One region of the Kineococcus sp. NBC_00420 genome, then DNA from elsewhere that is predicted to be linked to it. Evidence: riboswitches for the same ligand, from Rfam matches in the RefSeq annotation. Region 1 holds a riboswitch; the other holds the start of a gene.
The links. Region 1 has a riboswitch for glycine ahead of gcvT (glycine cleavage system aminomethyltransferase GcvT). Riboswitches for the same ligand answer to the same signal wherever they lie in the genome.
Positions count from the first base shown of each region.

Region 2: it holds a riboswitch for glycine, as region 1 does, so the genes downstream of both, gcvP (aminomethyl-transferring glycine dehydrogenase) here and gcvT (glycine cleavage system aminomethyltransferase GcvT) in region 1, are expected to answer to the same signal.

Region 1 is NZ_CP107930.1:2,024,974-2,030,294, forward strand. It holds gene OG218_RS09890 (L-serine ammonia-lyase) at 1-55, opposite strand, end outside; gene gcvT (glycine cleavage system aminomethyltransferase GcvT) at 86-1,210, opposite strand; glycine riboswitch at 1,255-1,344, opposite strand; glycine riboswitch at 1,346-1,440, opposite strand; gene OG218_RS09900 (tautomerase family protein) at 1,527-1,916, opposite strand; gene OG218_RS09905 (LacI family DNA-binding transcriptional regulator) at 1,942-2,955, opposite strand; gene OG218_RS09910 (Gfo/Idh/MocA family protein) at 3,090-4,310, shown strand; gene OG218_RS09915 (sugar phosphate isomerase/epimerase family protein) at 4,324-5,321, shown strand, end outside.
Region 2 is NZ_CP107930.1:5,005,255-5,010,575, reverse strand. It holds gene gcvP (aminomethyl-transferring glycine dehydrogenase) at 1-2,666, opposite strand, end outside; glycine riboswitch at 2,750-2,851, opposite strand; gene OG218_RS24455 (ParA family protein) at 2,912-3,673, shown strand; gene OG218_RS24450 (hypothetical protein) at 3,815-4,480, shown strand; gene OG218_RS24445 (MerR family transcriptional regulator) at 4,562-5,161, opposite strand; gene OG218_RS24440 (bifunctional nuclease family protein) at 5,306-5,321, opposite strand, start outside.

The DNA.
Region 1 (5,321 bases):
CGCGCATCGGGCCGACCGTGTGCGAGCTCGACGGGCCGATGCCGATGGAGAACATGTCGAAGACGGACAGCGGAGCGCTCACGACTCAGCGCTCCCGACGGTAGAAGGGCAGCGCGACGACCTCGACGGGCAGTTCGGAACCGCGGACGTCGACGGCCAGCGCGGTGCCGGGGGCGGAGAGCGCGGCGTCGACGTAGGCCATCGCGACGGGGTAGCCGAGCGTGGGCGACAACGCGCCACTGGTGACCTCTCCGACCGGGTTCCCGTCGGCGACGACGGCGTAGCCGGCACGGGGAGCCCGGCGCCCCGATCCCTTCAGGCCGACCAGCACCCGGGCGGGTGCGACCTCGGCGAGTCGTCGCAGCGCCTCGAGCCCGACCGGTCCCGGGTCCTTGTCCAGCTTCACGACGCGGCCGAGGCCGGCGGCGAACGGGCTGGTCTCGCGGGTCAGTTCGTGGCCGTAGAGCGGCATCCCCGCCTCCAGGCGCAGGGTGTCCCGGCAGGCCAGCCCGGCGGGGACCCCACCGTGCTCGCGGGCCGCGGACAGCAGCGCGTCCCAGACGGTGACCGCGTGCTCGACCGGGGCGAACACCTCGAAACCGTCCTCCCCGGTGTACCCGGTGCGCGCGAGCAGCACGGGGACGCCCAGCAGGGTGGCGGACGCGCTGCGGTAGTAGCCGAGCACGTCGAGGTCGACGTCCACGAGGGGTCCGAGGATCGCCACCGACGCCGGCCCCTGCACCGCGACGAGGGCCCAGCGGGCGGTCTCGTCGGCGACGTGGACGTCGAAGGGGCGACACCGGTCGGCGATGGCCACGACGACGGGTTCGACGTTCGCGGCGTTGGCGACGACGAGGAACTCCTGCTCGCCGAGGCGGTAGGTCACGAGGTCGTCGACGATCCCGCCCTCGTGGTCGACGAGCATCCCGTAGGCCGCCCGGCCGATCGGCATGGTCGAGGCCCGCCCGACGAGGGCCGCGTCCAGCGCCGCTCCCGCCTCGGGGCCGGTGACCCGGATCTCCCCCATGTGCGAGAGGTCGAAGACCCCGGCGCGCTCGCGGACGGCCTTGTGCTCGGCGAGGTCGGAGGCGTAGCGCAGCGGCATCTGCCAGCCGGCGAAGTCGGTGAAGGAGGCGCCGAGCGCCGCGTGGACGTCGGCGAGGGGCGTGCTCGTCGGGCTGACCGTCGCGCTGCTGACCTGGGTGTTCACCGGGCTCCTCTCGTCGCGACCGCGCGGTGCGGTCACGTGCTGGACCCCCTCTGTCGCGGAACCTGAGAGCTTCACCCTGCGGGGCAGGGCTTTCCCCGTCGGTGAGGACCCAGGGGTCCTGCTTTCCAGAGCGGCCTGCCCGTGGCGGTACGTGGACCTGAGAGGTTCCGGGGTGGTTGCTCCTTCGGTGCCCACCGGTGGGACCGGTGGGGCTCTCCCGCCCGGGGGAAGCGGCCGTGTGTTCAGTTGTGCTGGCCGTCAGCGTGGCACACGACCGCCCCCGGGGACCAGCGCCGCCGCGTCCCGCCGCGCCGGGTCAGAGCTCCCCGGTGAGGAACTGGGCGCGGCCGTGACCGAAGGACCAGTCGGCGTCGGAGTTCTCCACGACCGAGACGACGACGTCGGAGGGTGCGGTCCCGCAGCGGGTGCGCAGCTGCTCGACGAGCAGACGGTAGAACGCCTCCTTCTGCGCGCGCGGGCGGGGGCGACTGGTCACCTGCAGCACGACGACGTCGCGGGTGCGCTCGATGCCGAGGCCGGTGTCGTGGACGACGAGCTCATCCTCGGGGTGCTGGTGGACGACCTGGTACCGGTCGCCGTCGGGGACGCCGAACGCCTCGACCACGGCGGCGTGGGCGGCGTCGAGCAGGGTACGGACCTCGTCGGGGCGACGGCCGGCGACGAGGTCGAAGCGGAGCAGGGGCACGAGAACCTCCGGATATTTTGTCCTGTCATTCTGACATGACTGGACCGGTCGTGTCCCGCACCACCAGCCGCGGGACGAGGACGACGTCGGCGGGGCCCGGATCGTCCTCGCCGTCCAGGCGCCGCACAGCCGCCCGCACCGCGCACGCCGCCTGCCCCGCCGCGTCCTGGCTCACCGACGTCAGCCGCACGTGCCCCAGCCGGGCCAGGAGGCTGTCGTCGTAGCCGGTCACCGACACCCGCCCGGGGACCGCGATCCCGTCCCGCAGGAGGACGTCGAGGACGCCGAGCGCGATCCGGTCACTGGCGGCCACCACCGCCGTCCCCGTCCACCCCCCACCCAGGACCCGCCGGGTGGCGGCGGCCCCGCCCTCCTCGTCGAAGGCCCCCTCCACGACCCGCCCGCGCACCCCGGCGGCCTCGACGGCGGCCTCGAACCCGGCGCGGCGGTCGGCGGCGATGTCCCCCGCGCCGCCGGAGACGTGCAGCAGGTCCCGGTGACCCAGGCCGACCAGGTGCTCGACCAGCAGCCGCGTCCCGACCTCGTCGGAGGCACGCACGACGTCGGGCCCTGGCGACCCGGGGTCCGCGAGGCGCGGGCGCCGCCCCAGGACCACGACGGGCACGCGTCGCCGCAGCTCCATCAGCTCCGCACCGGGCAGTTCCGGCCCGAGCAGCAGCAGCGCCTCGCAGCGGGAGTCGAGCAGGGTCTCGACCGCCGCCCGCTCCCCCCGCGTGCGGGTCACCGCGGCGAGCACGACGTCGTAGCCGGCCTCCTCCGCGGCGTCCTGCAGCTCCTCGACGAGCTCGGCGTGGAAGGCGTTGCGGACGGCCACGGTGATCCCGAGCAGGCGGGTGCGCCGCAGCGCGAGGCTGCTCGCCGCGCGGTCGGCGCGGTACCCGAGGTCGGCGGCCGCCCGCAGCACGCGGGCGGCCGTCTCGGCGCTGGGCCCCGGCGCCCCCCGCAGGGCGAGGGACACCATGCCCTTCGACACCCCGGCCCGGGCCGCGACGTCCTTGATCGTGGGTCGAGCGGACACCGGACTCCCTTCCTGGCCCGCTTGACAACGGCGGACGGTCGAACCGATTCTAGCGGCAGTCGTTCAAACCGGTTTGAAAATCACGTCGCACCAGTGCCGGTGCCGACCCGCGACCCTCCCGAGAGGCCCGCCCGATGCCCCCCACCTCCCCCACCCGCCCGATCGGCGTCGCCGTGATCGGCGCCGGGATGGCCGGCCGCGCCCACCTCGCCGGCTACCGCGCCGCCTCCACCCTCGCGGGTGGTTCCTACGGCGAGGGCCTGCCGCCGGTCCGCCTGGTCGCCGTCGCCGACGCCCACGAACCGTTCGCCGTGGCCGCGGCGCAGCGCTACGGCTACGAGCGCGCCGAGACGTCCTGGCAGGCCGTGGCCGAGGCCGACGACGTCGACGCCGTCAGCGTCGTCGTCGCCAACCACCTGCACCGCGAGATCGTCGAGGGTCTGCTGGCCGCGGGCAAGCACGTCCTCTGCGAGAAGCCGCTGGCCCCCTCGGTCACCGACGCGGAGGCGATGGTCGCGGCCGCCGCCCAGCACCCGGACCTCGTCGCCGCGGTGGGTTTCACCTTCCGCCGCTCCCCCGCGATCAACGCCCTGCGCGAGCAGGTGCTGAACGGTCACCTCGGGACCGTCCGCCACTTCAACGGCCACTACTGGTGCGACTACGCGGCCAACCCGAACGCCCCCATCAGCTGGCGCTACCAGGGCGGTCTGGGGTCCGGTGCGCTCGCCGACATCGGCAGCCACCTGGTCGACCTCGGTGAGTACTTCTGCGGGCCGCTGGAGTCGGTGCGGGGGACGGTGTTCTCGCAGGTGACGACGCGCCGGCCGAAACCGGTCGGCGCCGTCGTCGGGCACGCCCTGTCCGAGGTGAGCGCCGAGTTCGAGGACGTCGAGAACGAGGACCTGGCGACGTTCACTGCGACCTTCACGAACGGAGCGACCGGGACGTTCTCGGTCTCGCGCATCGCGCACGGCCTGCCCAACGGACTGGGTTTCGAGATCTTCACCGAGCACGGCGCGGGGGCCTTCGACCTCAACCGCACCGGTGAGTTCACCATCGCCGACTCGACCGCGCCCGGCGTGGTCAACGGCTACCGTCAGGTCCTCGTCGGCCCCGAGCACCCCTACGTCGCCGGTGGGCTCCCGATGGACTTCGGCGGCGTCGGGCACGGGCAGAGCGACTTCTTCAGCTTCCAGTGCCGCGCGTTCCTCAACGAGGTCGCCGGCGGCGTCGGCTCGCCGATCGGCGACCTCCCCGTCGTGCCGCCGATGGCCCACGGCCTGCACAACCTGCGCGTGCTCGAGGCGGTCACCCGGGCCGCCGACGGCACGGGCGAACCCGTCCCCCTCGACTGAGAGAGAGCAGACCGTGAAACTCGGCGTCTACAACGCGATCCTGCACGACCGATCCCTGCCCGAGGCGCTGCAGGTCGTCGCCGACCTCGGCCTGCAGGGCATCGAACTGAACTCCGGCGGGTTCCTGCCGCCGGTCCACATCCCCACCTTCGACGACATCCTGGTCAGCGACACCGCGCGTGACGAGTTCCTCGGGACCTTCGAGGGCACCGGGGTCTCGATCGCCGGCCTGAACTGCAACGGCAACCCGCTGCACCCGAACCCGGTCATCGGCGACCAGCACGCCGAGGACGTCCGCCGGTCGATCCGGCTGGCGAACCGCCTGGGCCAGCACCGCGTCGTCACCATGTCGGGGCTCCCCGGCGCCGAACCCGGGGCGACCCGCCCCACCTGGGTCGTCAACGCCTGGAACTCCCGCGACCTCGACGTCATCGAGCACCAGTGGAGCGTGGCCGCCCCGTTCTGGAAGGAGATCGACGCCCTCGCTCGCGAACTCGACGTCAAGGTCGCCCTGGAACTGCACCCGCAGAACGCCGTCTTCAACCCGGCGAACCTGCGCGAACTGCTGGAACGCACGGGGGCGACCCACCTCGGCGTCGAACTCGACGCCTCGCACCTGTTCTGGCAGCAGATGGACCCCGTCGCCGTCGTCCGGGACCTCGGTCCACTGGTGTTCCACGCCGCGGCCAAGGACGTGCGGATCAATCCGGCCGCCGCGGTCTACGGCGTGCTGGACAACCGGTTCCGTCGCCTCGACCCCGCCGAGGACCGCACGAACCTCGGGGGCGACGAGTGGGTCAACGAGTGGCCGAAGGAGTCCGCGTGGGACTTCGTCGCCCTCGGCAGGGGCCACGACACCGCGTTCTGGGCCGAGTTCCTGCGCGCCCTGCACGAGGTCGACCCGGACATGGCCGTGAACATCGAGCACGAGGACACCTCCCTCGGGCGGATCGAGGGCCTGGAGGTGGCGGCGGAGGTCCTCAAGGACGCCGCCCGGGCCGCCGGGGTCTG
Region 2 (5,321 bases), 3.0 Mb from region 1:
CAGCGCCCGTCGGCGATGTCCTGAACCTCGGCGGCGATGGCGAGCATCGCGTCGCAGAACCGGTCGAGTTCGGCGAGGTCCTCGCTCTCGGTGGGTTCCACCATGAGGGTCCCGACGACGGGGAACGACATCGTCGGGGCGTGGAACCCGTGGTCGATGAGGCGCTTGGCGACGTCGTCGACGGTCACACCGGTGGCCTTGGTCATCGGGCGCAGGTCGAGGATGCACTCGTGGGCGACGAGCCCGCCGGGACCGCGGTAGAGGACGGGGAAGGCCTCCTGCAGCCGGGTGGCGACGTAGTTGGCGGAGAGCACGGCCTGGACGGTCGCGGCGCGCAGCCCGTCGGGGCCCATGAGGCGCAGGTAGGCCCACGGGATGGGCAGGATCCCGGCGGAGCCGTAGGGCGCGGCGGAGACCATCCCGACCCCGTCGCCGTCGGGGGCGGTGGAGGGAAGGAACGGGGCGAGGTGGGAGCGGACCGCGACGGGTCCGACGCCGGGGCCGCCGCCACCGTGGGGGATGCAGAACGTCTTGTGCAGGTTCAGGTGGGAGACGTCGGCCCCGAACTTGCCGGGCCGGGCGAGGCCGACGAGGGCGTTGAGGTTCGCGCCGTCGACGTAGACCTGGCCGCCGGCGTCGTGGACGAGTCCGCAGACCTCGCGGATGGACTCCTCGTAGACGCCGTGGGTCGAGGGGTAGGTGACCATCAGCGCGGCGAGGTCGTCGGCGTGCTCGGCGACCTTGGCGCGCAGGTCGTCGAGGTCGACGTTGCCCGCGTCGTCGCAGCGCACGACGACGACCTTCAACCCGGCCATCACGGCGCTGGCGGCGTTGGTGCCGTGGGCGGAGGAGGGGATGAGGCAGATCGTGCGCTCACCGTGGCCCTGGGCGAGGTGGTAGGCGCGGATCGCCAGCAGACCGGCGAACTCGCCCTGGGACCCGGCGTTGGGCTGCAACGAGACGGCGTCGTAGCCGGTGACCTCGGCGAGCCAGCCTTCGAGGTCGGCGGAGAGTTCGGCGGTGCCGGCGAGCTGGTCGGCCGGGGCGTAGGGGTGCAGGTCGGCGAACTCGGGCCAGGAGATCGGTTCGAGTTCGGTGGTCGCGTTGAGCTTCATGGTGCAGGAGCCCAACGGGATCGCGCCGCGGTCGAGGGCGTAGTCGGCGTCGGAGAGGGTGCGCAGGTAGCGCAGCATCGCCGTCTCGGAGCGGTGCCGCTCGAAGACGGGATGGGGCAGGAACTCGCTGGTGCGACGCAGCGCGGTGGGCAGCGCCGCCTCGGCGGTCGCCTCCGTCGGGGCCAGGCCGAAACCGGTCAGCGCCGCGGCGACGTGCGCCTCGGAGGTGGTCTCGTCGACGGTCAGCCCGACGTGGTCGGCGTCGACGAGGCGCAGGTTCACCCCCGCCTCGAGCGCGGCGCTGACCACGGCCTGCGCGCGGCCGGGCACGCGGGCCAGGACGGTGTCGAAGAACGCCTCGTGCACGACCTCGACCCCGCCGGCGCGCAGGGCGTCGGCGAGCGCCGCGGCCCGGCGGGCGACCTGGGAGGCGATGGCGCGCAGACCCTCCGGGCCGTGCCAGACGGCGTAGCAGCCGGCCATCACGGCCAGCAGGACCTGGGCGGTGCAGATGTTGGAGGTCGCCTTGTCGCGGCGGATGTGCTGTTCGCGGGTCTGCAGGGCGAGGCGGTACGCGCGGTTGCCGTCGGCGTCGACGGAGACGCCGACGAGGCGCCCGGGGAGGGAGCGTTCGAGGCCCTTGCGGACGGCCATGTAGGCGGCGTGCGGGCCACCGGCACCCATCGGGACGCCGAAGCGCTGGCTGGAACCGACGGCGACGTCGACGCCGAACTCGCCCGGCGCGACGAGCAGCGTCAGCGCCAGCAGATCGGCCGCGGTGATCGCGATCGCACCGCGGGCGTGGGCGTCGGCGACGACGGCGGCGAGGTCGCGGACCCGGCCGGAGGTCCCCGGGTACTGCAGGAGCACCCCGAACACCCCGCGCTCGCCCACCACGGCCAGCGGGTCCGCGGCGTCGAGGTCGACGCTCACGAGGTCGACGCCCAGCGGCACGGCGCGGGTGCGCAGCACGGCGAGGGTCTGCGGGAGCACGTCGGCGTCGACGGCGAACACGGCCCCGGCGGGGGCCTTGGAGGTCCGGCGGGCCAGGGTCATGGCCTCGGCCGCGGCGGTCGCCTCGTCGAGCAGGGAGGCGTTGGCGACGTCGAGCGCGGTGAGGTCGGTGACGGCGGTCTGGAAGTTCAGCAGCGCCTCGAGGCGGCCCTGGGAGATCTCGGGCTGGTACGGCGTGTACGCCGTGTACCAGGACGGGTCCTCGAGGACGTTGCGGCGCACGACGGCCGGGGTCCGGGTTCCGAAGTAGCCGAGCCCGATCATCGACGGCACGACGCGGTTGCGACCGGCCAGCACGCGCAGGGCCGCGGTCACGGAGGTCTCGTCGAGGGCCTCCGGCAGGTCGAGGACGCCGTCGCGGATCCCGGCGGGGACGGCGCGGTCGACGAGTTCCTCGGTGGAGGAGAGGCCGACGACCTCGAGCATCCGGGCGACGTCGGCGGCGTCGGGGCCGATGTGGCGGGCGCTGAACGGCAGGGCGGCGGGTTCCGGGGAGAACTCGGGCAGGTCGCTGCGGACGGGCGTGGGTGAGGTCATGGGACGCTCCGGAGGTCGCTGAGGGCAGGTACCTCCCCGTCTGTCACCCACCCGCGCGGGCGCGGACGTGCTTCAGAGCGGCCTGATCTCGCGTGGTCCTTCCGCCTGAGAGGTTCCGGGGATGTTGCCCCTTCGGCGCCGCGGTCGGACTCTTCCCCGACCAGGGTCTCTCCCACACGAGCTGAACGGCCTGCCGCCATCGTACGGGACGGGATCCCGGATCCCGGGAAGATAGGTTGACCGTCGTGATCACCCTCGCCGTCTGCAGTGCCAAGGGTGGGGTCGGCAAGACGTCCGTCGTCCTCGGGCTGGCCTCGGCCGCCCTCCACCGCGGGACCAGCACCCTCGTCGTCGACCTCGACCCGCAGGCGGACGCCACGTCCGGCCTCGACGTCAGCGCCCACCGCGACCACGACGTCGCCGCCGTGCTGCGGACCCCGAGACGTCGTGTCGCCGAGGACGCCGTCGCGCCCAGCGGGTGGGTCGACGACCACCCGGGACTGCTCGACGTCCTCACCGGTTCCGCGGCCTCCGCGGGTCTGGACACCCCCGGGGCCGACGAGGAGACGCTGAAGTCGCTGCGCCGGGCCCTGGGCAAGCTCGACGACCACGACCTCGCCCTGCTGGACACCCCGCCCTCGCTCAACGGGCTGACGCGTTCGGCGTGGCGCGCGGCGGACGCCGTGCTCGTGGTCTCCGACGCCAGCCGCTTCTCCGTGGCGGCGGTCGACCGCACGATCCGGGAGGTCCGTGCCCTGCGCAGCTCCCCGGAGGTCGTCGGGGTCCTGGTCAACCGCTACACCCAGCGCTCGGGGGAACAGCGCTTCCGCTACGAGGAACTGCAGGCCATGTTCGGCGACCTGGTGCTGGAACCGCTGCCGGACCGGGTGGCCGTGCCGCAGTCGCAGGGAGCGGGGGTTCCGCTGCACTCGTTGCGGGCCAAGGCGGCGAAGACCGTCGCGGAGCAGTTCGACGTGGTGCTGGACCGGATCCTCCGCACGACGTAGGGAACCGGGCGGGGTCGTACCGCGTCCGAGGTGCGGGAACGCCGATGAACGCCTAGTTTCTAGCAAGTCGGTCTACCCGGGTTCGTCCCCGCTGGTGCCGCCCGTTCTTCCCCGCGCTCTTCGCGGGCCCTAGGAGGTTCCGTGACGCCCAACACACCCCTCGACCGTCTCCGCGTGGTCCGCGCCGTCCGCGGAGCGGCGGTTGCGACCGCAGCGCCGCACGTGCCCGCTCCGGACCCGGAGGCCGACCGGATCACCGGCATCGTCACGCGGTTGCGCGCCCAGTGGACGCGTTGCGGTGCGGACATCGCCAGCCACCTGCGCCCCGGGGTCGGCGAGGCGCACCTCGACGCGGTGGAACGCCAGATGGGCCTGCTGATCCCCCGCGGTGCCCGGGCCTGGTGGCGCGCGGTCGACGGTGTCGATCCCGTCCGCACCACCTTCCGCACGAGCGCTCCGACGGTGGGGCCCGGTGGCTGGGTTCCCCTGACCCTGGAAGAGGCCGTGCGTCGCGCGAGCGGCCAGGGTCCCGGCCTCACCGCCCCGCCGGCCCTGCTGCCCCTCTTCGCCCGCGACGAGGAACTCATCGCCGTGCGCCTGGGCTCCAGCCGCTCCGTCGTCGAGCAGATCGTGCTGGCCGAGGACGGCGAGGGCTACCAGCACTCCTGGCGCGTCGGTCTCGACGAGCTGCTGAGCACCTGGGCCGACTCCCTGCTCGCCGCGGTGCACTGGCTGCCCGACGCCCACGACTGGGTGACCGACCCCTTCGCCCTGCAGGCCCTCCCCCGCGCCGAGCTCCTCGACTAGTCCCCACCCACGCACGACGAGAGCCGCGACCTCGCTGGGAAACCCAGTGGGATCGCGGCTCTCGTCGTGCGTGGGGTGGGGCTAACCGGCTTCGCGGGCGGCGCGACGCTTGGACAGCTCGTCGGCCAGCACCATGGCGCTCTGACCGGGCTCGCGGTCGGCGGGACGTTCGCTCGGCAGCGAGGCCAGCTCCCCCTCGACCTCGCGCCAGACGCGGCCCACGGCGATGCCGAAGACGCCTTGACCGCCTTGGACGAGATCTATCACTTCATCGGCCGAGGTGCACTCGTAGACGCTGGCGCCGTCGGACATGAGGGTGATCTGGGCGAGGTCGTCGACGCCACGCTCACGCAGGTGGGTGACCGCCGAACGGATCTGGTGCAGCGAGACGCCGGTGTCCAGCAGTCGCTTGACGACCTTCAGGACCAGGATGTCGCGGAACCCGTAGAGACGCTGCGAGCCGGAGCCTGAGGCACCGCGCACACCCGGTTCGACCAGGCCGGTGCGGGCCCAGTAGTCGAGCTGGCGGTAGGTGATGCCGGCGGCCTTGCAGGCCGTCTGACCGCGGTAGCCGACCTCTTCGTCCAGGTCAGGGAGGTCCTCGGCGAACAGCAGACCCTGCGCACGAACTGGTGGGGTCGACTTCCGCGACGACCCTGCGACTGCATCGCCACTGCTCACGCCGGCCTCCTCGTCATCGCCACCCGTCGAGGACCGACCGGAAGCGTTCTGCATACTGACCGTAGAAGAGCACCCCCGGAGCGTCAACGAGGCGCGCGGCGCGCCGCAGACCGTGACCTTTCCGTGACCCGGGAGAACCCGGATTCAGGCCCCGCCCGAA